One region of the Oryzomonas rubra genome, then DNA from elsewhere that is predicted to be linked to it. Evidence: riboswitches for the same ligand, from Rfam matches in the RefSeq annotation. Region 1 holds a riboswitch; each other region holds the start of a gene.
The links. A riboswitch is a leader RNA that binds a small molecule or an ion and turns the genes downstream of it on or off. The one in region 1 is predicted to bind cobalamin.

Region 2: it holds a riboswitch for cobalamin, as region 1 does, so the genes downstream of both, cobU (bifunctional adenosylcobinamide kinase/adenosylcobinamide-phosphate guanylyltransferase) here and ET418_RS03610 (TonB-dependent receptor plug domain-containing protein) in region 1, are expected to answer to the same signal.
Region 3: it holds a riboswitch for cobalamin, as region 1 does, so the genes downstream of both, ET418_RS06425 (energy-coupling factor ABC transporter permease) here and ET418_RS03610 (TonB-dependent receptor plug domain-containing protein) in region 1, are expected to answer to the same signal.

What each region holds. Positions count from the first base shown of each region.
Region 1 covers NZ_SRSD01000002.1:151,365-161,110, forward strand. Annotated here, with positions in the region: gene ET418_RS03600 (FecCD family ABC transporter permease) at 1-696, opposite strand, end outside; gene ET418_RS03605 (ABC transporter substrate-binding protein) at 693-1,565, opposite strand; gene ET418_RS03610 (TonB-dependent receptor plug domain-containing protein) at 1,565-3,391, opposite strand; cobalamin riboswitch at 3,403-3,609, opposite strand; cobalamin riboswitch at 3,833-4,022, opposite strand; gene ET418_RS03615 (TIGR03915 family putative DNA repair protein) at 4,166-4,969, opposite strand; gene ET418_RS03620 (putative DNA modification/repair radical SAM protein) at 4,969-6,255, opposite strand; gene ET418_RS03625 (metallophosphoesterase family protein) at 6,314-6,994, opposite strand; gene ET418_RS03630 (glycerate kinase type-2 family protein) at 6,991-8,322, opposite strand; gene ltaE (low-specificity L-threonine aldolase) at 8,459-9,490, opposite strand; gene ET418_RS03640 (class I SAM-dependent rRNA methyltransferase) at 9,629-9,746, opposite strand, start outside.
Region 2 covers NZ_SRSD01000003.1:251,685-261,430, forward strand. Annotated here, with positions in the region: gene ET418_RS06230 (DUF4139 domain-containing protein) at 1-512, opposite strand, end outside; gene ET418_RS06235 (peptidylprolyl isomerase) at 566-1,138, opposite strand; gene ET418_RS06240 (hypothetical protein) at 1,238-1,657, opposite strand; gene hemH (ferrochelatase) at 1,739-2,689, opposite strand; gene ET418_RS06250 (cupin domain-containing protein) at 2,790-3,107, opposite strand; gene groL (chaperonin GroEL) at 3,368-5,014, opposite strand; gene groES (co-chaperone GroES) at 5,181-5,468, opposite strand; cobalamin riboswitch at 5,821-6,009, shown strand; gene cobU (bifunctional adenosylcobinamide kinase/adenosylcobinamide-phosphate guanylyltransferase) at 6,117-6,650, shown strand; gene cobT (nicotinate-nucleotide--dimethylbenzimidazole phosphoribosyltransferase) at 6,694-7,749, shown strand; gene thiC (phosphomethylpyrimidine synthase ThiC) at 7,773-9,080, shown strand; gene ET418_RS06280 (PPC domain-containing DNA-binding protein) at 9,109-9,531, shown strand; gene cobS (adenosylcobinamide-GDP ribazoletransferase) at 9,528-9,746, shown strand, end outside.
Region 3 covers NZ_SRSD01000003.1:278,348-288,093, reverse strand. Annotated here, with positions in the region: gene ET418_RS06440 (sugar phosphate isomerase/epimerase family protein) at 1-713, shown strand, start outside; gene ET418_RS06435 (energy transducer TonB) at 773-1,645, shown strand; gene ET418_RS06430 (cobyrinic acid a,c-diamide synthase CobB) at 1,642-3,042, shown strand; cobalamin riboswitch at 3,162-3,330, shown strand; partial or broken gene ET418_RS06425 (energy-coupling factor ABC transporter permease) at 3,357-4,378, shown strand; gene recO (DNA repair protein RecO) at 4,368-5,099, opposite strand; gene ET418_RS06410 (ChaN family lipoprotein) at 5,205-6,452, shown strand; gene ET418_RS06405 (DJ-1/PfpI family protein) at 6,487-7,113, shown strand; gene polA (DNA polymerase I) at 7,261-9,746, opposite strand, start outside.

The DNA.
Region 1 (9,746 bases):
GAAGAGGACGAGCCGTTCCCGCGCCGGGTTGAAGCCCAGACTGTAGGCGATATCGTCCCCCAGGGTCAGGGCGTTCAGCCCCTTGCGCCGTGCCACGGCGAGGGCCAACCCGGCAAGGATGAAGAGGAGCCCCACGGGGAGCAGCCCCCAATCCACCAGGGAGAGATCGCCGGACATCCAGAGGATGGCCCGCCTGAGGCCGTCGTCCACGGAAACGGTCATGACCAGCATGAGCAGGGCGGAGAGGAAGAAGCCGACGCCCACGCCGGCCAGGAGGAGCCGGTCGGGCTGCAACCCTTTCCAGCCGCGCCCCAGGATAACGACGGCGACACCCGTTGCGATGGCCCCCAGAAACGCCAGCAGGGGAACACTGAGCGCGAGCAGGGAGAGGCCGAACATGAGCCCGAACGAGGCGGCCAGGGATGCGCCGCTGGAAATGCCCAGGATGTACGGGTCGGCCAGGGGGTTGCGGAAGATCCCCTGGAGGATGGCTCCCGACGCCCCAAGGGCGCCTCCCATGAGCAGGGCGGCGGCGGTCCGGGGGAGCCTGATGGCGAGGAGCGTCCGGCACGTTTCCCGGTCCATGGTAAAGGGGTTCAACAGTCGCGGGCCGCTGGCTATCGAGATAATGATGACGCACAACGCGGCGACGCACAGTGCCGTTGCCACGAGAGCGGTGCCGTTAGCACGCTTCACGGCATCCTCCCGCAGCGGGCCAGCTCCGCCAGGCCCGCCGGTATCCTCGGCCCGGGGCGATACAGGGCGTCGTCCATGAAGCAGACCCGCCCCTTCTGCACCGCTTCGAGCATGCCGATGCTCTTCAGGAATCCCTTGGAAAGCGCCCGCATGTCGTCGTGCCCCTTGCCGATCAGGATCACATCGGGCCTTCGCTCGATGACCGCCTCCAGGGAGAAGCGGGGATAGGCGGCCTTGGCGTCGGCGGCGATATTGTTCAAGCCGCTCATCTTCATGGCATCGTCCAGGATCGTACCGGGCCCGGCCACGATAAGGGGGCTGGGCCAGATGACGAAGATCGCCTTTCTGCCCCCCCTGCCCGCGCCCGCTTGCGGTGGCTTCCCCCGGTGCGACGCCGCGACGTCCCGGATTGCCGTCTCCAGTTGTTCCGCAAGGCGGTTGGCGGCGGGAGAGGCCCCCAAAGCCCGGCCCATCTCCCGGATGCCGCCGGGCAGTTCGGTCAGGCGCCGGGACGTGAAGACATAGGTTCGGATACCGAGCCGGGCCAGCCGTTCGGCCACGGCCTTCGGGTTCCCGTCGCTGGTCATGACCACCAGATCCGGCTTCAGGGCGACGATCGCCTCGATGGACGGGTTCGCCATGCCGCCGATCTTCGCCTTGCTCCGGGCCGCGGCGGGGCGGTCGCACACCGTGGTCACCCCCACGATCCGCTCCCCCAGCCCCAGGGAGAACATGATCTCGGTCATGGCCGGGGCGAGGGAGACGATCCGCTGCGGGGGCCGAGGAGTGCAATACGCGGCCCCATGCCATCCGCAGAGGATGAGCAGGCAGAGAACCCACCGCGTTACGCCGCGCAGTTTCCGCGCCACTAAAACGCAACCTTGACACCGCCAAAGGCGGAGATTCCGGGAGTACCATAGCCACCGGCCTCCTCGTACGATTTGTCGAAGAGATTGTCGATTCGTGCAAAGAGCGAAAGGTTTTTGTGCAGGAGATACGAGCCCTTCAGATTGACAAGGGCATAGGGGGACAGGTCCCGATTCAGCGTCGCATCGTACCGCTTGGCAACATACCGGTATTCACCGATCACCGTCAGCTTTGCCAGGGTATATTCAACGGATGACGTGAATTTGTTCCGTGGGCGGAGCGTAAGAGAGGCTCCGGTGTCCTTGTTGACCGCGTTGAGGTAGGTGTAACCGGCATTCAATTTCAGATCGGCGAGAGGAAGGGCGGTTGCCGTGACCTCCACCCCCTCGGTCAGAGCGTTTCCGATATTGACGGCGGTGAAGGTATTCGGGTCCGACTGGATGAGGTCATGGTAGCGCTGCCAGAACCAGGTCGCGCCGATCACCAGCTTCTTGTCGAGCAGGTCCTTTTCGACACCAACGTCGTAACCGATGCTTCTTTCCGGTTTCAGATCGGGGTTGCCGTAGTTCGGATAGTAAAGCTCATTCAGCGATGGTGCCCGAAATCCGCTGCCGAGATTTGCCTTGAATCTCATCTCCAGCGGCTTGAGGTTATAGAGCACGCCGGCCCGGTAGGTGACGGCATCGCCAAAGGCCGAATGATCGTCATAGCGCAGCCCGGCGTTGAGAATCAGGGCATCGTCGAGCAGGCCGAGTTTGGCGTTGAGGTAACCGGCCCTGTTGTCAATCGACTCGTCGAATGCCCCCTCATTATTGGCCGATTCGTAGCGGTAGGCAAATCCCCCGGTTATGGTCAACGGGTGCAGATCAAGCGTGTGTTGCCAGTCCAGGAGTTCGGTGGTCGCGTTGATCCGGTAATTATTGTAGGCGGTGACAGGGTCCGTGGCGTTCAGGTTATCGCGGAGATATGAGAGCGTCAGACTCTGTTCGTACTTCTCCCAGGGGAAAATCCTCCCGGTGGCGGCCACGAGATAGTTCTCGTGCTTTTGGCTATAGTTCCGGGTGTCCACCGGCCCGGCTCCGAAGGCGTAATTGTCGAGCTGCGTCTTGTCCGCCCCGTAGCGCAGGTTGAGTTCGATGGAGGCGTTGTCGGCCGGGTTGGCGCCGAGCCGAGCCGATACCGACTTGTTCGTGGTGCCGTTCGGCACCGAGCCGTTTTTGGCTGTGGGGATACCGTCGGTGTCGAAGTAGGTGGCGGACAGCCGGTAACTCGTCTTGTCTGTGCCACCGGAAACCGAACCAGCCGTCCTGACGGTGGAAAACGAGCCCCCCTCGACGCTCAGGCCGGCCTTCGGTTTGCCTTCCCCCTTTTTGGTGATGATGTTGACCACGCCGGCCATGGCCTCCGAGCCGTAGAGGGTGCTCTGGGGGCCTTTGATGATCTCGATGCGCTCGATATCGGTGGTCAGCAACGTGGACAGGTCCGCGGAACCGGTGGTGGGGCTGTTGAACTTGATGCCGTCGACCAGCACCAGCACCTGATTGCTGCCGCCGCCACGCATGAGCAGGGTTGCGTTCGTACCGGGGCCGCCGTTTTGCACGACCTGCACATCTGGCTGGAGCCTCAAGAGGTCAACGACAAAAGGGACGCCCCGTTTCTCCAGATCGGCCCGGGTAATGACGGTCATATCCTGCGGGACGCGCTCCACGGACTCTTCCCAGCGGGAAGCGGTTGCCACGATCTCCGGCAGGACGGCATCAGGCGGTTCGGCAAAGGCCGGGGTAGACAACAACAGTACGCACAACAGGTTTACAACGTTCTTCTTCATGACATTCCTCCCTCGAAATTACGAATGGAGCGGTCTTCCGGCTCAGGGCCACCTACTCGCCCGCCTTCCCAGGATTGCTCCCAGTGGCTGTTTCGCGCTGAGCGCGACGGGGTTTCGTTCCCATTACGGCTGCGGGGCAGCGGGGGAATGGCTCCATCGGGAGCGGCACCCCTCTTCCTCACATCCATTCGGTGATAACTCTAATTAATGCGCGAAATCCTTTTTGAAATCGTTCTGCTTAGGGTGCGCCGTTTTCGGGGAACCGGACGATCAGGGTCTTTTCCCATAACCGGTCCCGCGCCCTCGCCAGCCAGAGGCCATAAATCTTCATCAAACAGGGAAAAGGCATAAAAAAAAGTCCGCATGTGCCGAAGCATCAAGCGGACTTTTCGTATTCAAAGTCTGGTAATGGATTCACTCTTCCCTTACCACGGGGAATTTTCGAGTGCTGAGATCAGGGCAGGTCTTCTGGCTCGCGATTCATCCTCCGGGCGCCTTCCCGGTCTTTCGACCAGTGACGTAATGCCCTTCGTCATCGCTTACAGCGGCGGGTCCGCGGGGGAATGGCTCTTCGAGCTGCACCCCTCTTCCCTATCAAGCCCTTGCGGGCACCGTGATCCGGTATTCGGTTTTTGTTTTTATCGGCTATATTTAGCGCAGCATCAATATCACAGCACTATATGATGTGTCAACGGCCATTATTGAAACTATTCTGGTGGAGACACGGACGTCAGAGCCATGCCTGGCGCGAGGAGCCGTGAAGGCGCCACGGCTTCAGGACTCCTCCCCGCCGAACTCCACCAGGTGGGCGCGGAAACGCAACGGCACGAGTTGCTGCTGGAGCCGGGGATTGTGGCGCTCCGGTATGGCCATACGCTGGAAGTAGCTGCGCCAGAGGCGGCTGCACACCTCCTCGTCGGCGGTGTAGCCGGGCGGGCTGGTCAATTCCACCTCCCTGACCAAGCGCCACGTCTCCCGGTTGAACACCGCCGCCTGCGAGCGGCGCAGGTCGTGGATCATCCAGTCGCGGTCGTTGAGCCGTTCCGTGAAGAAGGGGGCGATGAAGGCGAGGATGTCGACCGCCGGCTCGATCCGGGCGTAAAGGAACGAAGTGCCCTTCTCCCCATCTCCCTCACCCCACGAATCCCCCACGGGCCACGTCACCTCACGGAAACGCACGAACCCGGTGAACTTGTGGGCCTCGTGGGAGACCGCGCGGGCCAGCCGGTTCACCGTGCAGACCGGCTCCTGGGCCAGCATGTGCTCCAGACGTTTCCCCTGTTTCAACCCCACCAGCACATAGCGCCACAGCAGCTCCTCCACCCCGGCGGCTTCGCTGTGAAAGGCGTAGCGCAGGGTGGCAAAGGCATCTCGCGACACCGCCGTGACGAACCGCTCCCGGAAGCGGAGCGCCGTTTCACGCTCCGTGGCCACATCACGGGGGACGCCCGCGAACAGTCCCGCCCCGCTCTCGGCCCCCGGCCGCAGGAACTCCGCCTCCCCGCCCCCGGATTCGAGGCACAGAGCCAAGGCGCAGAGGAACCCCTCCAGGGTCCCGTCGTAGCGGTAGCACACCATCACAGCTCCCCCGTCAGGGCCGAGGCGTCAGGGGTCGCCGGAAACAGTTCCAGTTGATCCAACCGGGCCGGACGCCGCTCCGGCGCCAGGAGCCGCGCCACCAGGGTGGCCCCGTCCAGGCGGATTCCCCCCAGGTAACGGCCGCCGGCGGTCAGAAAATAGCGCGCCCGCTTGAGCACCACCCCGAGCCGTTTCAACTCCGCCTCCCCCAGCCGGGCATGGCGGCGGGCCGCGACGATGCGCTGGGCCGAGCGCACGCCGATGCCCGGCACCCGGAGCAGCACCTCGTACTCGACGCTGTTCACCTCCACCGGGAACAGGTCCAGGTGGCGCACGGCCCAGTCGCTCTTGGGATCGAAACGCATGTCCAGGTTGGGACGGTCCTCGTCCAGCAGCTCGTGGGCGGCGAATCCGTAGAAGCGCAGCAGCCAGTCGGCCTGGTACAGGCGGTGCTCCCGCAGCAGGGGGGGCGTGGGGAGCGCCGGCAGGCGACGGTCGCTGGAGCCGGGCACAAAGGCCGAGTAGTAGACCCGCCGCATATCCAGGCGGCGGTAGAGCCCCTCCGCCAGGGTGACGATCTCCCGGTCGCTCTCGGGGGTGGCCCCCACGATCAACTGGGTGCTCTGTCCGGCCGGGGCGAACTGGGGCGCCTTGCGGGATTTCTTGCGCTCTTCGCGGGCCGAGGCGATGAGGCCGCTCACCTGGCGCATGGGGGCGATCACCGATTCCCGCGGCTTGTCCGGCGCCAGAAGCGCCAGGCTCTGGCGGGTGGGGAGCTCGATATTGACGCTGACCCGGTCGGCGTAGCGACCCGCCTCGGCCACCAGCAGCGGGTCGGCCCCCGGCACGATCTTGAGGTGGACATAGCCGTTGAAACGCTCCTCGTCGCGCAGTTTGCGCACCACGGCGATCAACTGCTCCATGGTGTGATCGGCGGAACGGGTGACGCCGGTGCTGAGGAACAGCCCCTCGATGTAGTTGCGGCGGTAGAAATCCATGGTCAGCCGCACTACCTCCGCCGGGGTGAAGGCGGCCCGGGGGATGTCGTTGCTGCGGCGGTTGACGCAGTAGGCGCAGTCGTAGATGCAGGCGTTGGTGAGCAGAATCTTGAGGAGGGAGATGCAGCGGCCGTCGGCGGTCCAGGTGTGGCAGATCCCGGCAACGGCGGTGCTCCCCACCCCGCCGGGCGTGCCCCTGCGGTTGCTGCCGCTGGAGGAGCAGGAGACATCGTACTTGGCGCTGTCGGCCAGTATTTCCAGGCGTTGTTCGAAAGTCCGGTTGTTCATGGGGGCCCCGCATTCGTGGTGCGGAGAAGTATAGTAAATAAATACGACAAAATATGTCCTACCGTTCGATGTTTTCCTGAAAGACCACCCGCATGCTGTTCAGCTCCAGGGCCGCCAGGTATCCCATGTCGGGCCGCCGCGCGGTGACGCAGCCGTTGTCCAGCATGATCTTGTCCGACTTCAGGGAGGCTTCCAGTTGGTGGCGCGAGACCATGGTATGGCCGCAGATGAGCCGCCTGCCGCCGATGCGTTGCCGATCCACCACGTCGGAACGGGTCCAGAGCATGGCCTCGGTATCGTCAAAGGGGTCGAAGGGGGGCGGCGGGTCGAAGTTGAGCCCGGCATGGACGATGACGAACGCATCCAGCAGGATATAGGGGGGGAGGGAGTTGAGGTACTCCAGGTAGCGGTGGGGAATGTCCCCCGGGCCGTCGGCCTGGAAACTGGCCAGGGTGGTCAGGCCGCCGTTGGCGGTCCACATATCCATGGCCGGCCGGCCGTAGGGGGCGCGCAGGCACATTTCCTCGTGGTTCCCCTGCACCGAGGCCACATTGTAACCGGCGGCGGTCAGCTCGAAGATAAAGTCCAGCACCCCCTTGCTGTCCGGTCCCCGGTCGATCAGGTCCCCCAGCAGGTAGAGGGTGTCGCTGGGGGTAAGGCGGACCCCCCTGGTGACCAGCTCCCGCAAGGTGCGGGCGCAGCCGTGCACGTCGCCGATGACGAAAACGCGGCGGCTCATGGCGTCACGCTCCCGCCGGTGATCAGGCAAATCTGCAGGTCCATCACATTGGTCCCGGTCGGCCCGCATCTCAGCAGTGCGCCGCAGGCATCCAGCAGCGGGTAGGCGTCGTTGTCCGCAAGGCTGGCCACGGGGTCCAGACCCGCCCGCCGGGCCAGGGGGACGGTTTCCCCATCCACGATAGCCCCGGCCGCGTCGGTCGGCCCGTCGATGCCGTCCGTACCGGCGGACAGGAGGGTGATGCCCGGCGTAGCCGCGACCTCCAGGGCAAAGGCCAGGGCCAACTCCTGGTTGCGCCCTCCCCTGCCCGTTCCCCGCACCGTGACCGTGGTCTCGCCGCCGCTCACCAGGCAGCCCCGCTGCCCCGCCGACAGGTTCGCCCGGCAGCGTAGCGCCTCATGGGCCAGTCGCCTGCCCGCCTCCCGCGCCTCACCGGCCACGATCTCTTCCGAAATGTTCACCTCCAACCCCAGGGCCTGGGCAGTCCCGGCGGCAGCGGAGAGGGCGTCCCGGTTGCGCGCCGCGACAATGCTCTCCACCGTTGCGAAGAGAGGGTCGTCCGGCTTGGGGGTCTCGGCCACCATCCCCGCGTTCCCCTGTTCCAGGCGTTGACGGACGGCAGGGGGCACCCTGTCCGTGAGGCCGAAGCGCCCCAGCACCCCCAGGGCATCGCCAAAGGTGGTCGGATCGGCCACGGCCGGGCCGGAGGCGATCACGTCCAACCGGTCCCCCGGCACGTCCGAGATCATGAGGGCCATAACCCGCGCCGGAAAGGCCAGGCGGGCCAACTGCCCCCCCTTGACGGCGGAGAGGTGCTTGCGCACGCAGTTCAACTCAAAGATATCGGCCCCTGCCGCCATGAGGAGGTGGGCCGTGACCCGCTTCTCCTCCAGGGTGATCCCCTCGGCCGGTGCCGCCAGCAGGGCCGAACCGCCGCCGGAGATCAAAAGGAGCAGCAGGTCGCGCTCGCCGCAGGTGTGGGCCTGGGCCATGATGCGCCGGGCCGCCGCCTCCCCGGCGCTGTCCGGGTGGGGATGGCCGGCGAAGGCGACTTCTATCGTTTCCAGTTCCCCTTTTTTAAAAGGAGGAGTGCCATGGGGGGCGATCACCAGCCCGGAGGAGATAAGGGCGCCCAACCGCTCCTGGGCGGCCAGGGCCATGGGGATGGCCGCCTTGCCGAAACCGGCCACCACGAGGCGTTGGAGCCCCTCGTTGCGCAGGCGCTCCCCCACCCGGTCCAGGTGCGGGGCCAGGGCCGCCCCCGGCTCCACCGCCCCCAGAGCGGCCTTGAAGAGGGTGTGCAGGGTATGTCTGGCTGTTTCCGTCACAGGCAGATCGGCCCTTCGCACACGGTTTGGGCCGGCTTGCGCCGGTAGCCAGCGGTCTTCCCCCGGCGTTTTTCACTCCCCTTTATCATGGCGACATCCTTTCTATCAGCTGTCGGAAAGCAGCCAAGACGAGCGATCACCCCCGGCTGAAATACTGCTTCACGGCGCGGACAAAGGCGTCCATGTCCGTTACCGTCACATCCAGGTGGGTGACCAGGCGGGTCGTGGGGGTCACCTGCACCAGCATCCCCCGCTCGGCCAGGTATGCCTGCAACGGCGCGCACGCCTCTTCCGGGAACCGGGCAAACACCATGTTGGTGGCCTGCCCCGTTACCGTGACCTGGTCGATGGCCCCGAGCCCCCTGGCCAGATGCTCGGCATTGGCGTGATCCTGGGCCAGCCGGTCGAAGTGATTGTCCAGGGCGTACAGGCATGCAGCGGCCAGAAAACCGGCCTGGCGCATGCCGCCCCCCAGCACCTTGCGCCAGCGGTGGGCGCGCTCGATGAACGCATGTGACCCCACCAGTACCGATCCCACCGGCGCCCCCAGCCCCTTGGAAAAGCAGATGGATACGGAATCGAACGGCCCACACGCCTGGGCCAGGGTTTCATTCCGGGCCACCGCCGCATTGCAGACCCGCGCCCCGTCCAGGTGCAGGGCCAGGCCCCGTTCCCGGGCCAGGGCGGCGGCTTCGCGTATGTAATCAGCCGGGAGTACCTGGCCGTTGAAGGTGTCCTCCAGCGCCAGAAGCCGGGTGCGGGCGAAGTGCACCCCCATGCCCGGGCCGTGGTGCTTGATGGCGGCCGCCACCTTGGGGAGCGGCAGGGTGCCGTCGGCGGCGTTCTCGATGGGTTGGGGCACGATGGAGCCGAGCACCGCCGCGCCGCCCCCCTCGTATTTGTAGGTATGGGCCACCTGGCCGACGATATACTCGTCACCCCGTTCGCAATGGGCCATCAACGCCGCCAGGTTGCTCTGGGTACCGCTGGGGAGGAACAGGGCCGCCTCCTTGCCGCTCCGTTCCGCCACCACGTCTTGTAGCCTGTTGACGGTGGGGTCGTCCCCCCACACGTCGTCCCCCACCTGCGCATCCATCATGGCGGCCCGCATCTCAGGCGTGGGGCGGGTCACGGTGTCGCTGCGCAGGTCGATGATATGTCCGGTCATGGGTGATCTCCTTATGGGTAAGGTTATACGACACATGCCCGGAGTGCAAGCCGGGATGTGGGGAGGGGCACCTCACTCTCCTACCCCTCTGGGACCTATACGACTTATGAGTCTTATAGGTCCCAGAATCATAGTCCCCTACCCCACCGCCTGCAACACGAAGCACTTGAGGTACTCCGACTCCGGGAAGGAGAGCAGCACCGGGTGGTCCGGGGCCTGGGCGCGGGACGAGACCAGGCGCACCTCGCGTTTGGCC
Region 2 (9,746 bases), on a different contig from region 1:
CTGTCCGGCACCTGGGGGAAGATCACCCGCCCCGGATGGCCGTAGGTGATCTCGTTGCCGATCCTGAATACCGGGCCGTTGTTGTTGGAGAGGAGCGTGGCGGTCACCACCTCTTCCCGCTCGCTGTAGGGGTTTTTCTGGTAGAGCTTGACCTCCTTGCCCACATACTTGTCCAGCAGTTTCTGCGGGCTTAACAGGTCATACTCGTAGTTCTGTTCCAGGACATTCAGGCTGGCCGCATCCGAGAGGGAGCGGATATGGACGCTGGCCGGCACGATGGCCGTGGCCACATCCATGAAACGCAGTTCGCTGCTGCCCTTGGGCAGGTGCAGCACGCGCAGGTCCTTGACCAGGCCGAGGCTGGAGTTATAGATGGTCACCGCCACGCCGGTCTGTTCGGCAATGGTCGAGGTGGTCGTCGCCGCTTCGCCGCCGGCGCCCCACAGCTGATGGGCCATTACCGAAACCAGTGCCATTGCCGCCATCATCGTGCGAATCCAGTGAACCGTCATGTTCCCTCCTCGCCCCTCGGGGCGTTACGCTGGGCAACGTACCGATGCAAAGCCTATTTCAGCACCTTCACGGACTTGATCACCACCTGCTGTTCGGGCACATCCCCCATGCCGTGGTGGAATCCGGTCCTGACCGCCTTTATCTTATCCACCACATTCATCCCCTCAATGACCTTGCCGAAGACGGCATAGCCGTAGCCGTCCGGGCTGGGACGGTTCAGCATATTGTTGTCCACCACATTGATGAAGAATTGCGCAGTGGCGCTGTCCGGCATGCCGGTGCGGGCCATGGCGATGGTGCCCCGGTCGTTCTTCAGGCCATTGGTCGCTTCGTTCCTGATGGGACTGACGGTCGGCTTCTGGACGAAGTCGGTGGTAAAGCCGCCCCCCTGGATCATGAAACCGTTGATGACGCGATGAAAGATCGTACCGCTATAGAACCCCTTGTTGACATACCCGAGGAAATTCTTGACGCTAATGGGCGCCTCCTTTTCAAACAGTTCCAGTTTGATGGTGCCCTGGCTGGTCTCCATCTGGACGACCGGATTCTTCGCCGTGCCGGCGGCACAGGCGATACCCGTGAATACGAAAACAGCTATAAGGGCCACTACTGATTTTCTCAACATTGTGGTTCTCCTTCACATAATAGATTAAAGATTGTTCGCGAGATAGTGCCGGCATGCGCAGCACGATCCCTTGAGATATATACCCGGCACCTAGTTCCCTCAGGGCCGGTTCGGGCACGGCTTACCGTTGCAGCCTGGGTTCATAGCCCTGCCGCACCCCATACCCATTGCGATGCACTCGCCGTCACGTTTTCCGCTCGCGGGAAGACCGCTCTGGACACGCAGAGCACTGATCCTGGCCTGGATCGCGGCGATATCGGCCTGCAAAGCCGCCACCTTAGCGGCATCCGGGACGCCCTTCAAGTTTTCACGCTGCAGATCGAAACGCCTGTTCATCATCTCCTGGCGCAAGTCCAGGGTGTCCTGCTGAAATTTCCTGAACTGCTCAGACTGGCCGGCGTTCTGGGCGCACTTTGCGCAGCCGCCATTCATACCGCCCATGGGGTCGCCGGCGAGAGCCATACTCCCGATGGCCAGAGCCAACACCAGGACCGTCAGAGTTAAAACGAATGCTTTCATAAACCTACCTCCTGAAAATTGTTATCATCTAATTATGTGCAACATCCTTCGGCAAACAGGAAATCATCCGAAAGCGGACCGCTACCCCAGAGAGCGCACCAGATCGGCCAGACACTGGATAAAGGCGGGCGAGCTATTGAGGGACTCGCTGCGCCGAAAGTTCGCAATGCCCAGTTTTTGTGCCTCTTCCCGGTACTGGATATCGATTTCGTAGAGGGTCTCGATATGGTCGGAGACAAACGAAAGCGGCACCATCAACAGATCCTTGCAGCCAGCCTTCGCCAGTTCGCCGATCGTGCTCTCGGTGGAGGGCTCCAGCCACTTGACCGGGCCGGCCCGCGACTGGAAGGCGAGATGGTGCTGGATGCCACCGAAATGTTCCATCACCAGCCGCACCGTGGTCTGGATGTGATCGAGGTAGGGATCGCCGGAATCGATGAACGACCGGGGCAGGCCGTGGGCCGAGAAAACCAGTTGCACGGCGCTCCGGTCGGCAAATCCGGCCAGCCCCTGTTCGACCTTCTCCACCAGAGCCCCGATATAACCGGGATGATCGTAGAACTGGCGGATAGAGCTCAGATCGAAGCGCACCTTTGCCTGGGCCAGCACCCGCTCCAACTCGTTGAAACTGGAACCGGTGGTGGCCCGGGAGTAGTGGGGGTAGAGCGACAGCGCCACGACCCGGCTGATGCCTTCCCGCTTGATGGCCGCCAGGGCCTCGATCGTGTCCGGCTTCCAGTAGCGCATGGCCACGAAGCAGCGGTACCCCTCCCCCAGAACCTTTTCCAGCTCAGCGCCCTGCTGCTCGGTCAGCTCACGCAGGGGGGACTTCCCCCCCATCCGCCGGTAATACTCGACCACCGTCTTGGCGCGCCGGTGGGAGATGATCCGCGCAATCACCGGCTGTAGGAAGGCCGGGCCGATACGGATGATATCCCGGTCCGAAAACAGGTTGCAGAGAAACGGTTCAACGGCGTCCAGGGAATCCGGGCCGCCCATTTGGAGCAGCAATACAGCGGTTTTTTCAGACATTTTGTTCTCTCTCTCCCGCCACGCAACAACGGAGGCCGCACCAAGGACAGAGGCACACGGCAGCCCCTCCGTATTCGTCGTACCGGCGTGGCGGATGTGATTACGCGCGGATCATCACCAGCAGCATCTTGAACGGCTTGACCGCCTTGAGTGCATGGGGTTTGTTGGCCGGCATGATGATCATCTGGCCGGCCCCTACCGTCTGGGGGCTCCCTTCGATGGTCACCTCGGCCTCGCCGTCCACCACCTGCACAAAGGCGTCGTAGGGGGCGGTATGTTCGGAAAGCCCCTGCCCGGCATCGAAGGAAAACAGCGTCACCGTTCCGATTGTCTTGTCGATCAACGTCTTGCTGACCACCGAGCCGTCCTGATAGGCAACCAGGTGGCTCATGGTCAGGGCTTTTCCGATCAGGTCCATGTTCTCCCCCTCTTTCAGCCAATAGAGTCTGCCAGCGGCGCCATAATATGATGTAACCACCTTCCAGGCAATAGTTTAAACGCAAAAGGCCGGAGACATGGTGTCTCCGGCCTTTTGCGTTTTTTCATACCAGTAGCAGGAACGTCGATTTTTCGTCAGATCAAGGCGCCGAGGAAGAGCGAGGAGGCGTAGCAGCGCTACGCCGCACGAGTGACTGACGAAGGCAACGCCGAGCTGGCGTAAAAGCGGCGTTACCCGATTTAGTACATGCCGCCCATGCCGCCCATGCCACCCATCCCGCCGCCCGGCATAGCAGGCAGTGCGGATTCGTCCTTCGGCTTCTCGGCGATGAGGGCCTCGGTGGTCAGCATCAGGCCGGCGATGGAAGAGGCGTTCTGTAGGGCCGAACGGGAAACCTTGGTCGGGTCGATGATGCCGGTCTTGATCATGTCAACGTACTCGTCGGAGGAGGCGTCGTAACCGAAAGCATCCTTGCCGTTCTTGACCTTGTCCACCACGATGGAGGCGTCGATGCCGGCATTGTCGGCGATCTGGCGGATCGGAGCTTCCAGGGAGGCCCTGACCACGTTGACGCCGAACTGCTGCTCGGCTGTCAGCTCGAGGCCGTCCAGCACCTTGAGAGCGCGGATGTAAGCCACGCCGCCGCCAGGGACGATGCCCTCGTCAACGGCTGCGCGGGTAGCGTGCAGTGCGTCTTCCACGCGGGCCTTTTTCTCTTTCATCTCGACTTCCGTAGCGGCACCGACCTTGATGACGGCAACGCCGCCCACCAACTTGGCCAGACGTTCCTGAAGCTTCTCGCGGTCGTAATCGCTGGTGGTTTCCTCGATCTGGGCGCGGATCATCTTGACGCGACCCTGGATGGCCTCTTCCTTGCCGTCGCCATCGATGATGGTGGTGTTGTCCTTATCGATGGTGATGCGCTTGGCGCGGCCCAGCATCTCGATGGTGGTCTGGTCGAGTCTGAAACCGACCTCTTCGGAGATCACCTGGCCGCCGGTCAGGATGGCCAGGTCTTCCAGCATGGCCTTGCGGCGGTCGCCGAAACCGGGAGCCTTGACGGCAGCGACGTTCAGCACGCCGCGCAGCTTGTTGACCACCAGGGTAGCCAGCGCTTCGCCTTCGATGTCCTCGGCGATGATCAGCAGCGGGCGGCCGGTTTTGGCGGTCTGCTCAAGAACCGGGAGCAGGTCCTTCATGTTGGAGATCTTCTTGTCGTGGATCAGGATCACGGCGTTCTCAAGGGTTGCTTCCATGCGCTCCGGATCGGTAACGAAGTAGGGGGAGAGATAACCGCGGTCGAACTGCATCCCTTCCACGGTCTCCAGGCTGGTTTCCATGGCCTTGGCTTCCTCGACGGTGATGACGCCTTCCTTGCCGACCTTCTCCATGGCCTCGGCAATGATGTCGCCGATGGTCTTGTCGTTGTTGGCGGAGATGGTGCCGACCTGGGCGATCTCCTTGTGGTCCTTGATCGGTTTGGAGATCTTTTTCAGCTCATCCACGATGGTTTCCACGGCCTTGTCGATGCCGCGCTTGATTTCCATCGGGTTGTGGCCGGCAGCGACCAGCTTGGAGCCCTGACGGTAGATGGCCTGGGCCAGAACCGTGGCGGTGGTGGTGCCGTCACCGGCGACATCGGAGGTCTTGGAAGCGACTTCCTTCACCAACTGGGCGCCCATGTTTTCGAATTTGTCTTCCAGTTCGATTTCCTTGGCAACCGTCACGCCGTCCTTGGTGATCAGCGGCGCGCCGAAGGATTTGTCGATAACGACGTTACGACCCTTGGGGCCGAGAGTAACCTTAACGGCGTCTGCCAGGGTGTTGACACCCTTCAGAATGGCGTTACGACCGTCCTGGTCGAACTTGATAATCTTTGCAGCCATGTTTTATTCCTCCATGTATGAAATTTTTATGGTGTGATCTTATTGCGGCACAGCAAAAGGCTCCAGATGCAAGGCGCGCGAGGAGCGGGGCGCGAGGCGTACCGGAGGTACGTTGAGTGTCCCGCGACGAACGCAACGCCGCAGATGGACCTTCGGCGAAGTCGCTCTATTCTACGATGGCCAGGATGTCTTCTTCCCGCATAATCAAAAACTCTTCACCGTCCACCTTGATCTCGGTGCCCGAATATTTGCCGAACAGGACTTTGTCCCCTACCTTCACGTCCAGCGGCAAAACCTTGCCGTCTTCGGTCTTCTTGCCGTTGCCGGCAGCCACGATCTCGCCACGCTGCGGTTTTTCCTTAGCGGTTTCAGGGATGAAGAGCCCCCCAGCCGTCCTGGTTTCTTCTTCTACCCTCTTGACGAGGATGCGGTCCTGAAGTGGTCTCAAACTCATGTGTCCTTCTCCTTTCTATTACCGTTGGTGGTGTAAAATCATAGACAAGATTAGCACTCGCAACGACCGAGTGCTAACGTAGGGGAATATAATCAACAGGGGGGTAAAAATCAAGGGGTGTGATAATTTTTTTCCCAACAGACCGTTATATTTGCCGAAACGGGTTCATCATCCGATCCGCCCGCCCGATCGGGACAAGTTTTCCGTTTTCAATTTTATGGCAACCGTCTGGTCCACGCGAATTAAATATGCCAGCAAATACGGGCAACTACCGGAATACGCGTAACGACGGCATGCCGCCCGTCACTTTCCGTTTTGACAATTGGTGTGCCGTCTGGTACAAAATCCGCAACTGTTTATCAACCGGTCTGGTGCCGCGCTCTTGATCAGCGCGGTTAAAAGGGAAGAGGGTGCAACTCCCTCGCTGTCCCGCAACTGTAAGGGGGGACCGATGCCGCAGAACGCCACTGGGGAAACCTGGGAAGGCGCGGCAGAGGAATGATCCTCAAGCCAGGAAACCTGCCATGCCGATGCTTTTGGGACCTCCGTGGAACGAGGGGCCGGAGCCGGATAGCATATTCATCCAGGTATTTTCGAGCCCCTGCCCACGTGTTAACTGTGGCAGGGGCTTTTTTGTTGGAGGAACGCATGGCAAAAACTATCTTCATTACCGGCGGGGCGCGAAGCGGCAAGAGCCGTTTCGCCGAGGAACTGGCCCAACAATTCGGCGCGCCGCTCTGCTATCTGGCAACGGCCCAGGCACTGGACGACGAGATGACGGAACGGGTCAAAAGACACCGTCAGCGCCGGGGCGATGCCTGGCAGACCATTGAGGAGCCTCTGCATCTGTCCCATGCCTTGGCCCGTTGCGACGGCACCGGCAAGGCGGTTTTAGTGGACTGCATAACCCTGTGGCTCTCCAACCTGCTCTTTCACTACGAAGAGCGGGACGAAGACGCCGAGGCGTGCATCATGGAGGATGTGCGCCGCCTGACGGCCACCCTGCGTGAGATGCGGACCCCGGTCATTGTGGTGTCCAACGAGGTGGGCCAAGGGATCGTGCCGGAAAACCGCCTGGCGCGCCGTTTCCGCGACATCGCCGGCCAAACCAACCAACTCCTGGCGGCCATGGCGGACGAGGTGTATGTGGCCATCAGTGGAATACCGATCAAGTTGAAATAAATCAGACATTTAGAGAAGAAAACTCACGAAAAGGAGATTACCAATGAATATCGTAGAGACCACGCTGGAACGCATCAAGCCGGTCAACGCCGAACTGCTGCAACAGGCTCAGGCCAAGCTGGACAACAAGACCAAACCCCTGGGCTCCCTGGGCAGACTGGAGGAATTCGGGCGCCGTGTCGCCGCCATCAGCGGCACCATGAATCCCGACACCACCAAGAAGGTCATCTTCACCTTTGCCGGCGACCATGGCGTGACCGACGAGGGGGTTTCGGCCTTCCCGAAAGAGGTCACGCCCCAGATGGCCTTCAACATGCTGGCCGGCGGCGCCGGAGTCAACGTGCTGGCCCGCCATGCCGGGGTCGAGGTACGGCTGGTGGATGTGGGGATGGACTATGACTTCAACGGGGCCCTTGGCCTGATCGACCGCAAGGTGGCCCGCGGCACCAAAAACTTCGCCAAGGGACCGGCCATGACCCGCGACCAGGCTCTGGCGGCCCTGAAGGTCGGCATCGACCAGGCCGACCAGTGCAAGGCGGAAGGGGTGGCCATGGCGGGAACAGGGGAATTGGGCATCGGCAATACGACCCCCTCCTCGGCCATCATCGCCGCCATCTCCGGCATTTCGGTCAAGGACCTGACCCACCGGGGCACCGGCATCAACGACGCCGCCCTGGCGAACAAGATCCGCGTCATCGAACAGGGGCTGGCCCTCAACCGCCCCGACCCAAAGGACCCTCTGGACGTACTGACCAAGGTGGGGGGACTTGAGATCGCCGCCATTGCCGGCCTGGTGTTGGGATGCGCGGCCAACGGCATCCCGGTGGTGGTGGACGGCTTTATCTCCACCGCCGGGGCATTGATCGCCTCGGAAATGCACCCTAATGTGCGCGACTATATCTTTGCCGCCCATGCGTCGGTGGAAATCGGCCACCGTTTCATGCTGGAACGGATCGGCGCCACGCCGATCCTGGACCTGAACATGCGCCTGGGAGAAGGCACCGGCGCCGCCCTGGCCATGGGCCTGATCGAGGCTGGGGTAAAGGTCTTGAAAGAGATGGCCACCTTCGAGCAGGCTGGGGTAGCGGAACAACTATAACCGGACAAGGGGATCATTCCACCATGAAAACTCAGATAGAAGCAGCCCGCGAGGGCATCATCACCCCCCAGATGGCGGCAGTGGCGGCAGACGAGGCGCTGTCGGCGGAGTTCGTGCGCAACACGGTGGCCGAGGGGCGGATCGTCATCCCCTGGAACCACGGCCGCAAGCCCAAGGCAACCGGTATCGGCTTTGGCCTGCGCACCAAGGTCAACGCCTCCATCGGCACCTCCTCGGACATCATCGACTACGAGGCCGAGGTGGCCAAGGCGCGTGCCGCCCTGGAAAGCGGGGCCGATACCCTGATGGAACTCTCCGTAGGGGGCGACCTGGACCGGGTACGGCGCGAGGTGATCGCCTGCGTTGACCTCCCTGTGGGCAACGTACCGCTTTATCAGGCCTTCTGCGAGGCGGCCCGCAAATACGGTGACCCGAACCGGCTCGACCCCGAAGAGCTTTTCGACCTGATCGAGCGGCAATGCGCCGACGGCATGGCCTTCATGGCGGTGCACTGCGGCATCAACCTCTCCACCATCGAACGCCTCAGAAAGCAGGGATACCGTTACGGCGGCCTGGTTTCCAAAGGTGGGGTCTCCATGGTGGCCTGGATGCTGGCCAACAATCGGGAAAACCCGCTCTACGAGCAGTTCGACCGGGTGGTGGCGATCCTGAAAAAATACGACACCGTACTCTCCCTGGGGAACGGCCTCAGGGCCGGGGCCATCCATGACTCCAGCGACCGGGCCCAGATCCAGGAACTGGTCATCAACTGCGAACTGGCCGAACTGGGGCGCGACATGGGGTGCCAGATGCTGGTGGAGGGACCGGGGCATGTCCCCCTGGACGAAATCGAGGGGAACATCAAACTGCAAAAGCGCATGAGCGGCGGTGCGCCCTACTACATGCTGGGGCCGATCACCACCGACGTGGCACCCGGCTTCGACCACATCACCTCGGCCATCGGCGCGGCCCAGTCGGCCCGCTTCGGCGCCGACCTGATCTGCTACATCACCCCGGCCGAGCACCTGGCCCTGCCCAACGAAGATGACGTTCGCCAGGGGGTCAAGGCCGCCAAGATCGCCGCCTATATCGGAGACATGAATAAATATCCGGACAGGATGCGGGAACGGGACAAGGAGATGTCCAAGGCCCGCCGCGACCTGGACTGGGAAAAGCAGTTCCAGCTGGCCCTCTATCCCGAGGACGCCCGGGCCATCCGCGCCAGCAGGATACCCGAGGACAGCGCCACCTGCACCATGTGCGGCAACTTCTGTGCCTCCCGGGGCGCAGGAAAGCTCTTTGCAGATGACCTGAAACAGGATAAGATCTGACGATCACATCGGCAGGAAAAGAGACACCGTGTACAGTTCCATTACATCGCTGTCGTTACGGCTACAGCCGGGGGATGACATTCGCAACTCCTTATCCCGCCTGCTCCTGGATCGGGAACTGCCGGCAGCCTGCGTGCTCAGCTGCGCGGGCTGCCTGAGCCGGGCAGCCCTGCGGCTGGCCGGCAACGGCGGCGGCACCATCATCGAGGGGCCGCTGGAGATCGTTTCCCTCTCCGGCACCCTCTCCCCCCAAGGCCCGCACCTGCACATCGCCTTTGCCGACAGCATCGGCCGCGTGCTGGGCGGGCACCTGCTGGACGGCTGCATCGTCCTGACAACGGCAGAGATCGTTCTAGCGATCCTGCCCGACGTGCGCTTCTCACGCCGCCACGACGCCGCCACCGGCTATGCGGAGCTGGTCATCACCTCTCCTGTCGAAGTAACGCCATGAAACCCTATCTTGTCGCCTTCCAGTTTCTGACCATCATACCACTCCCTTTCAAGGTGAATTGCGAGGCCCGGGACCTGGGGCGTTCCACGGCGGTCTTCCCCCTGGTGGGGCTGACCATCGGCGCCCTGCTGGCCGGGCTCAACTGGCTGATCACCCCCTGGCTGGCCCGGCCGCTGACCGACGCGCTGCTGGTTACCGCCCTGGCCGCCGTGACC
Region 3 (9,746 bases), on a different contig from region 1:
TCAGGTCGCTGCAGCAGATCACGGTGATCCACTCCATCCATGCGCCCTTCATGCCCCTGGATGGCTGGGGCGGCCCGGCGGATTCCCTGCGGCGGAGCGTGGCCCTGGCCGCGGAATGCGGTATCCCGCTGGTGAATTTTCATCCGCCGTCGTGGATGAGCTTTGAGATTGGCTACTGGCGCTGGCTCTACAGCGTGATCGATTTTCAGAAGGACGTGGGGCTGGATGGCCTGGTGACCGTCACCTTGGAGAACATGCCCTGGGTGGGCAGGATGAAGATCAATCCCCATATCCTGTCCAGCACCCAGCGGATGATCGAGTTCATCCGTGACCACAACCTGTTCATGACCTTCGACTGTACCCACATGGGATCGGGCAAGGCCAATTTTATCAACGACTTTTACCAATTTTACGAATCAGGGCGCATCAGGAATATCCATTTTTCCGATTACGGGCAGGGGCGGGAGCATCTTTTACCGGGGCACGGCATGCTGCCGCTGACTCGCTTCCTGAACCACTTGCGAAACACCGATTATCAGAGTACGGTAACGCTGGAACTTGATCCGTCCGAATTCCCCAAAGCGGAGCATATCATCCTGGAAAGCCTGAAAGAAATCCTGATGTACCTGCGCGCCGAAACCGGCAAGCAAGACGATGCAGTATTGAATTACGACCGGGGCTTCCAGGCCGTTCCCCTGCCCGAGGCGGGGTAGCCGCCGCCCGACGGCGGCATATCCGATTTTTTATCTTTTTTTCCGAGTGACCACCCTGCATGTCTGACAAATATATCGAAAAAACCTTTATCTATCTCCTGGTAATCTCCGTGGCGCTGCATGTCGGCATGTTTGCCCTGATGTACTATCTGCCCCACGAACAAAAGCCGCCTCCCAAGGAGCCGGTGTTCATCGACATACAGCAGATCCCGGAGCTGAAGCCCCAACAGCCCACGCAGCAGGAGACAAAGCGCTTCTCCGAGCAACGGCAGCGTGTCCCCCGTGAGACGGCCCCCCGCGGGAACGCCCCCCGGGACAGCTTCGGGCCGGCGCCTCAGCCGGCCGCAAAGCCCCAGCCCCAGGAGGCCGGGAGGAGCGCGCACCGGCAGGCCCCCGTAGGCAAACAGTCCCAGACGTTGCCCCCAAGACGCCAGGAATCCCCCCTGGCGCCCGGCTCGTCGGTTTCCAGCCTGCTCAGGCCAAAGTCCCAGAGTAGCGCGCCGCAGATTTCCCCGCACCAACTCTTCCCGAGTGCGCAGCGTCTGGCCAAGCTTGAAGAGGGGTATCGCCGCAAATTCGAGAACGACGTAGCCGAGGGGGACACCCGCTTTCTCAACAGCGACGACATCCAGTTCGGTTCGTTCCTGCGCCACTTCGAAACCGCCGTGTACGGCGTCTGGCGCTACCCCCAGGAAGCGGCCATGAAGGGGATCGAGGGGGTCACGCCGGTGCGGATCACCTTCAATCGGCGCGGAGAGATCGCCAAGGTGGAACTGCTGGAAAGCTCCGGCGCACGGATACTGGATGACGAGGTTCTGCGCACCCTGCGCTCCATCGGTCCGGTGGGGTCGTTCCCCCGGGGTTATGACAAGGAAGAGTTTCATTTGATCGCATTTTTCCAGTACGGCGGCGCAAGACGGTCGTTGCGGTGACACGGCGCGCCTTTCTCATCGCCGCTCCCCAGAGCGGTTCCGGCAAGACCACCGTGGCGCTGGCCGTCATGGCCGCCTTCAAACGGCGCGGGATGACGGTTGCGCCCTTCAAGTGCGGCCCTGATTTCATCGATCCCGGCTACCATCGCCTGGCCACCGGTCGCCCCTCCGTCAACCTAGACGGCTGGATGTGCCCGGAGGAGTTCGTGGCCGGTACCTTCCGCCTGCATGGGAAGGGGGCCGACGTGGCGGTCATCGAAGGTGCAATGGGGCTGTTCGACGGCATAGGCCACGCATCCATGGAGGGGAGCAGCGCCCAGGTGGCCGCCATTTGCGGCGTGCCGGTGGTGCTGGTGGTCAACGCCCGTGGCATGGCGGCCAGCGCGGCGGCCCTGGTCAAAGGGTTTGCCGGGTACGACGAACGCGTCAGGATTGCGGGCGTAATTTTCAACAATGTGGGGAGCGAGTCCCACGGCGAGCTGCTGCGCCAATCCCTGGCAGCGGCACTGCCGGAGTTGACGGTCTTCGGCTGTATCCCCCGGGACGAATCCCTGGGGATACCGTCGCGGCACCTGGGGTTGGTCACGGCCGAGGACAACCCGCTGTCGCCCGACTACCTGGAGCGCCTGGCCGCTCTGGCGGAGAACCGTCTGGACCTGGGGGGGCTGGCAGACATTCAGGTCCTCCCCGGCCCCCCTTTTCTAAAGGCGGGGACTTCGCGGGATGCCTCCACGGGGGAGATTCCGCCCGTCCGTATCGCCGTGGCCCGGGACGCGGCCTTCTGCTTCGTGTACGAGGACAACCTGCGCCTGTTGCGGGAGGCGGGCACCGAGATCGTCCCGTTTTCGCCCCTGGCGGATGTGCACCTGCCGGCCGATATCAACGGCATCTACCTGCCGGGGGGGTACCCGGAGCTGTATGCCGAGCGCCTGGCCGCCAACGGCGCCATGAAGGCCGCCGTGCGGGACGCCGTCGAGGCGGGCATGCCGGTGTATGCCGAGTGCGGCGGCTTCATCTACCTGACCCGCGGCATGGAGGCCGGGGAGGGGCAACCGGCGGCCGATTTCGTCGGCGTCTTCCCGGTGCGGGCGCGCATGTTGCCGAAACGCAAGGCGCTCGGGTATCGCCAGGTCGAATGTGCGGCGCATTCCGGTGCCATAGCCGCCGGGGGGAGCGCCCGCGGCCACGAGTTCCACTATTCGGAGGTCGGGACGATGCCCGATCGCATTGAACGGTGTTACCGGGTGTCCCGACAGGGGAGGGAGTTTGGCCGGGAAGGGTATCGCTACAAAAACTGCCTGGCGTCCTACATCCACCTGCATTTCGGCAGCAACGGGGCAATCGCGCCTACCTTTGCAGATGCCTGCCGAAAGTTTGAGGTATCCCCGAATTCGTGACGCCTTCATGGCTCCTCTCCCTCGGCATGATGCCTCATGGGCGGCGATGGACCCCGGCGTGGCGCTCGATCCATTGTTCAGACTGGATTCGGGTTGTCTTTTGCCTGTTGCCGTGCTACAAAATCGAAACTGCTTCCGGTCCAAGGGAAGCCGGTGCGAATCCGGCGCTGCCCCGCAACTGTAAGGGGGGACTGTCACCGCAGGAGGCCACTGTCCGTAAAGGATGGGAAGGCGCGGTGACGGGACGATCCCCGAGTCAGGAGACCTGGCTGGAAGCCGCATAAACACTCCGACCGTGGGGAAGGGAGCGTACCATGAAACATCCTGCGTTACTGTTGTTGTCCGTTTGCCTGCCTGTCGTTCTTCTGCCGTCCTCTTCATTTGCCATGCACATCTCCGAGGGGATTCTGCCCTTTTCCTGGGCAGCGGTCTGGTTTGCCGCGTCGGCGCCCTTTTTGGCCCTGGGGTTGCGCAGCCTGACGCGCCGTTCGGCCCACGACCTGTCCAGCAAGCCGCTGGTGGGGATGGTGGCGGCCGTGGTGTTCGTCATCTCCTGCATGCCGGTGCCGGTGCCGACCGCCGGGACCTGCTCCCACCCCTGCGGTACGGGGTTGGCCGCGATCCTGCTCGGCCCTGCCATGGGAGTTGTGGTGGCTGCGGTCGCCCTCTTGATCCAGGCGCTCTTTCTCTCCCATGGCGGCCTCTCCACCTGGGGCGCCAATCTCTTTGCCATGGGGGTTGTCGGTTCCTTTACCGGGTTTATCGTGTTTCGAGGCGTGCGCGCCTGCGGCGCCGGACCGGTTGCGGCCGCCTTCGTGGCCGGACTCCTGGCCGATTGGGCCACCTACGCCACGACCGCCATGATCCTGGCGGCCGGTATCCGGGGGACGAGCCCGTTCTGGCCCCTGGCCGGCAAGATCGCCCTGGCGTTCGTCCCCACCCAGTTGCCCCTGGGGATCATCGAAGGGGTCATCACCGCCGGCATGGTCTCACTGCTGCGCAAAAAACGCCCGGACCTGCTCGCCCGCACCGCTTTGGCGGGAGTCGACGGAGGGAAACGATGAAACGCCGCATCATCATGATAAGCGTGTTGTTGTGGTCAGTGGCAACGGTTTCCCCGGCTGTGGAACAGTGGCAGGGGATCGATGAAACCGTTGTTCAGAAGATCGCCAGGGAACATGGCCGCGAGGCCAGAAAGCCGCTGATCGATACCGGCGAGGGGGATATACAGTTGTTCGTGTTCCTGCTGGCGGGGGCGGTGGGCGGTTTTGCGGCCGGGTATTGCTGGCGCGCCCTTTTGGACGGCAGGAAGAAGGATGACAGGACTAAGGAGTGACCTGTCCCAGAAACTCCAGGCTCTTCAACCGGCGTCCGGCATGGGTGGCGATGGCCCGGTCCAGAAGCGCCCCCCCTTCCGTCAGGAGGTCGGGCGGAAAGACGACCTTGCCGAAGGTGCCGGTTGTCATGCAGGCGCCCAGGGCTTTGAGGGCTGAGGGATGCAGCGGCCTGCCGGTCGGGGCGCAGGCCCGGCACACCGGTTCGCCGTTCTCCTGCAAAAGTACGCCGGCAGTGCCAAAGGGCGTGTCGCAGCGGGGACAACTCTCCAGCGAGGGGCGATAGCCCAGGATGTTCAACAGATTGATTTCAAAGAAACGGCGGTCGCTATCATCGGCCGCCGTTTCCGTTTCCAGGCGATCCAGGTAGGCGGCCAGCAAACGGTAGAGTCGCGGCAGGGGGTGTCCTTCGGGGGTCATGGCCTCCACCACCTCGCAGGCATAGAGCGCATGGGCAATGGCGGGCAGGTCGCCACGGATGCGGGGGTAGATGGTGACGATCTCGGCCTGTTGCAGCCCTGCCAGTCCCTCCCTGACCCGGACCTGGGCCTCGATGCGGGCAAAGGCCTCCAGCGCCGCGCCGAAACGCTTGCGGCTCGTGCGCGCACCGCGGGCAAAGGCCTTGATGCGGCCATGCTCCAGGGAGAACAGCGACGCGATCCGGTCGCTATCGCCGTAATCGAGCGTCGAGAGGACTATGGCCTGAAGTTTTTCGGCATGCATGGGCGGCCCATTGATCTGTTGAAATGTGGGATGGATTTATTTATTCTAGGCCAAGACACAAGGCAAGAAAAAAGTTCACGTACCCCTTTCTCACGAGGAGGCAGTATGGTCCGTTTCTCTCCATTGGTTTCCGTAGTCGCCCTGGGCCTGTTCGCCATGACCGCCTGTGCCCCCGTCGGCAGGCAGGTGATGGGCGACCCCCAGGATCCTTATCCGCTCACGGCGCCGCCCCGTGTCGGCCAGATCGTTCACCTGCCGACCGGCACCCTGGTCAGCCCGGCCCAGATGCTGGCCGTGGCCACGGACGCGCGCATCGTCTATGTCGGCGAGACTCATGACAACCCCGCCTCCCACCGCCTGGAACTACAGGTCCTCCAAGCTCTCGCCGAGCGCTATCCCGGCCGCCTGGCACTGGGCATGGAGATGTTCGTGCGCTCCCAACAGCCGGCCCTCGACCGCTGGGTTGCCGGCGAGCTGGATGAAAAGGCCTTTCTCAAAGAATCCCGCTGGTTCGAAAACTGGAACATGGATTTTGCCTATTACCGCGACCTTTTGGACCTCGCCCGTGAACGACACATCCCGGTCATCGCCCTGGATGCCGAGAAGAGCCTGGTGAAGGCGGTGCGCAGCACGGCCCCGGAACAACTCGGCCCGGCCGAGCGGGCCCAGTTGCCGGAACTCGACCTGACCGATCCCTACCAGCGCGGCCTGGTAACGGCCATCTTCGGCGATCACAGCCACGGGGGGATGGCGATCGATGGCTTTATCCGCGCCCAGACCCTGCGGGACGAGACCATGGCCGAATCCGCGGCCCGCTACCTGGCAAGCCCGGACGGCGGGGACAAACACTTGCTGGTGGTCGCCGGGGGTGATCATGTCAGCAGCGGCTTCGGCATCCCGCGCCGGGTATTCCGTCGTCTCCCCGCCTCCTCGGTCATCATCGGCGGCAAGGAACTCGACATCCCGCCCGACAAACTGGATCGCCTGATGAATGTCACGGTCCCCGATTTCCCCATGGTGCCGTACGATTTCCTGGTGTACCAGGCCTACGAGGACCTGCCCGAACCAGGGATCCGTCTCGGCGTGATGATCGAGCCGGCGCCCGGCGGCCGCGGTCTGGCGGTAAAGGGGGTGCTGCCCGGCTCCAATGCCGAACGGGCCGGCCTGCAACCGGGGGACATCCTGCTCTCTCTCGACGGCGAACCGCTGACGGGAAATTTCGACCTGACCTATGCCGTGCAGCGGAAACATCCCGGCGACCGCGGGGTGGTGCTGGTCGAACGGCAGGGGAAAAGCATGAAGCAGGAGATCGTGTTCCTGGCTCCACAGAAGGGGCAGCACCACGGCAAGTAGCCGTAATCACACCACGGGAGAGCGGGAGGGACGCATGGAGAGGAAACGGGTGGGGATCGTGTTGTTCGACGCCGTTGAGGTGCTCGACTTCTGCGGACCGTACGAGGTCTTTTCCGCGGTGCGGCTTGATGAGGCGAAGCGGCGCGAGGAGCCTTCCCCCTTCGAACTGCTGCTGGTGGCCGAGAAAAGCGATACCGTGACCACCTCGGGCGGGATGAGGGTCACGCCCGACGCCACCTTTGCGACCTGCCCCCGGTTGGATGTCCTGGTCGTGCCGGGCGGTTGGGGCACCCGCAGGGAACTGGGCAATCCGGCCATGCTCCAGTGGCTGCGGGAGCGCAATGCCCACGTGGAGACGCTGGCCTCGGTCTGCACCGGGGCCATGCTGCTGGGCTCTGCCGGCCTGCTCGACGGGCTGCACGCCACGACCCACTGGCGCTCCCTGGATTGGATGCGCGACTCGTTTCCCGCCGTGACGGTGGAGTACGGCCGGCATGTGGTGGAGGACGGACGGGTCGTGACCTCGGCCGGCATCTCGGCCGGGATCGACATGGCGCTCAAGGTGGTTGCCCGTTACCACGGCGAGGAGGTGGCGCGGGCCACGGCCCGGCACATGGAGTACCCCTATCCCGACAGCAATGCGCGCAGGGTGCCGTTGTAGCCTCTAGTGGGCTGTTGAAAACCTCAGGTTGTTCAAAAATAGTCAGATCGTTGCCTCCGCAGAAGGCCCTGCGGAGGCGTAGCAGCGCTACGCCGCACAAAAGGGCTTTCGAGGACGGCTGCGAGATGGCTATTTTTCAACAACCTGCTAGTGCGCCTCGCTCCAGTTCTTCCCATAGCTGATATCCACCTTGAGCGGCACCTTCAGCTCCACGGCGCGGGACATCTCCTCCTCCACCAAACGTTCCATGGGGAGCAGTTCCTCCTCCGGTATCTCGAAGACCAGTTCGTCGTGCACCTGCATGGTCAGGCGGCTCTTCAGCCCCTCGGCCCGTATCCGTCCGTCCACCCGGATCATGGCGCTCTTGATGATGTCGGCCGCCGAGCCCTGGATGGGGTAGTTGATGGCGTTGCGCTGGGCGAAGGCCCGCACGTTGCCGTTGGTGCTGTGGATATCCGGTATGGGGAGTCGCCTCCCCAGGATGGTTGTGACGTATCCGGTCTCTTCCGCCTGGCGGATGCAGGAGTCCAGGAAGCCGACCGCGCCGCTGTGGCGCTCCTTGTAGGCGGCGATGAACTCCTCGGCCGTCTTGCGGGCAATGCCCAACTGCTTTGCCAGGCTGAAGGCCCCCTGGCCGTAGATGATGCCGAAGTTGATGGTCTTGGCCTGGCGGCGCATCTCGCTGGTGACCATCTCGGGGAACAGGCCGAAGACCTCGGCCGCGGTGCGGGTGTGGATGTCTTCGTCGTGGGCGAAGGCGTGGCAAAAGACCGGGTCGCCGGAGAGGTGGGCCAGCACGCGCAGTTCGATCTGGGAGTAGTCGGCCGAGAGGATGACGTGCCCCGGCGGGGCGATGAAGGCGTGGCGGATACGGCGTCCCTCATCGGTGCGGACCGGGATGTTCTGGAGGTTGGGATCGGAGGACGAGAGCCGTCCGGTGGCGGTGACGGTCTGGTTGTAGGAGGTATGCACCCGGCCGGTCCTGGGGCAGACCAGGCGCTCCAGGGCATCGCTGTAGGTGGACTTGAGCTTGGTCAGGCCCCGGTAATCCACGATCAGGCGGGCAACCTCATGCTCCTCGGCCAGGGCGCTCAACACCTCGTTGTCCGTGGACCAGCCGGTCTTGCCCTTGGTCTTCTTGCCGGTCTTCAGCCCCATGCGTTCGAAGAGCACCTCGCCCAGCTGCTTGGGGGAATTGAGATTGAAGGGGGCGCCGGCGATGGCGAAGATCTGCCCCTCCAGTTCCGCCAGGCGGGTTGAAAAGTCTCGGGAAAGTTCTTTCAGCATCGCCCTGTCCAGCAATACTCCGAAATTTTCCATATCGGCCAGGATCGTCACCAGCGGCATTTCTATGGTGTGGAAAAGTTGTTCAAGGCCGGTTGCAGCCAGTTCCGGCCCGAATTTGCGCCGCAGGAGCCAGGTGGCGTCCGCATCTTCACAGGCATAGCGGGAGGCGGCCTGCACCGCCACCTGGGAAAAATTCTTCTGCCCCTTGCCGGTTCCGGTCACCTCGCTGTAGCTGATCATGCGGTGGTTGAGGTGCTCCTGGGCCAGGGCGTCCAGGCCGTGTCCGCTCCGGGCCGGGTTGAGCACATAGGAGGCCAGCATGGTGTCGAACCAGACCCCCGCGACCGTAATGCCGCTGTTGGCCAGCACCTGCATATCGAATTTGATGTTTTGCCCGACCTTGCGCAGCCCGGGATTTACGAACAGGGGGCGCAGGCGTTCCAGCACCCTGTCCCGCGGGAGCTGATCGGGGGCAAGCGGTGCGCCACCCTCACCCTGTTCCCCGGCTTGAGAGTGCGCCGCAAACAACGTCCCCTCCACGTCGGGAAGAGGCGGGGAGGGGGATGAGGCTACGTGCCCCACCGGGATATAGTAGGCCTCATGGTCGCGAAAGGAGAACGACAGGCCGACGATCTCGGCCAGGCGCGGGTCGAGGCTGGTGGTCTCCAGGTCGAAGGCGAATTCGCCGGCCTGCTCCAGGGCCGCGGCCAACGCCTCCAATTCCCCGGCCGCAGTGACGGTCCGGTACCCCTCACTGGAGAGGGTTGCGTGGCCGGTCATCTCCTTGATCAGGGTGGTGAAACCGTACTGTTTGAAAAAGGCGTTCAGGGTCGGGGTGTCCGGTTCCCGTGCCGCCAGTTCGTCCAGGTTGATCTCCAGCGGTACGTTGCGCTCGATGGTGGCCAGCTTGCGCGACAGGAGCGCCTGGTCGCGGAATTCCCGCAGTTTTTCGCCGTTCTTTCCCTTGACCTCGCCCGCCCGTTCCAAAAGGGCATCCAGGGTGCCGAACTCCTGAAGCAGTTTGATGGCGGTCTTCTCACCGATGCCCGGCACACCGGGGATGTTGTCCGAACTGTCGCCGGCCAGGCCGAGGATATCCGGCACCAGATCAGGCACGACGCCGAAGCGCTCGTTCACCTCCGCAAGACCCGACCGCTTGTCCTTCATGGTGTCCAGCAATGTGACGTTTTCCGTCACAATCTGCATCAGGTCCTTGTCGCCGGTCACCACCACGACCCGACCGCCATTGGCGCTGTAACGGGCGGCCAGGGCGCCGATGATGTCGTCCGCCTCGAACCCCTCCAGCTCCAGGGCCGGGATGTTGAAGGCGCGTACCACCTCGCGGA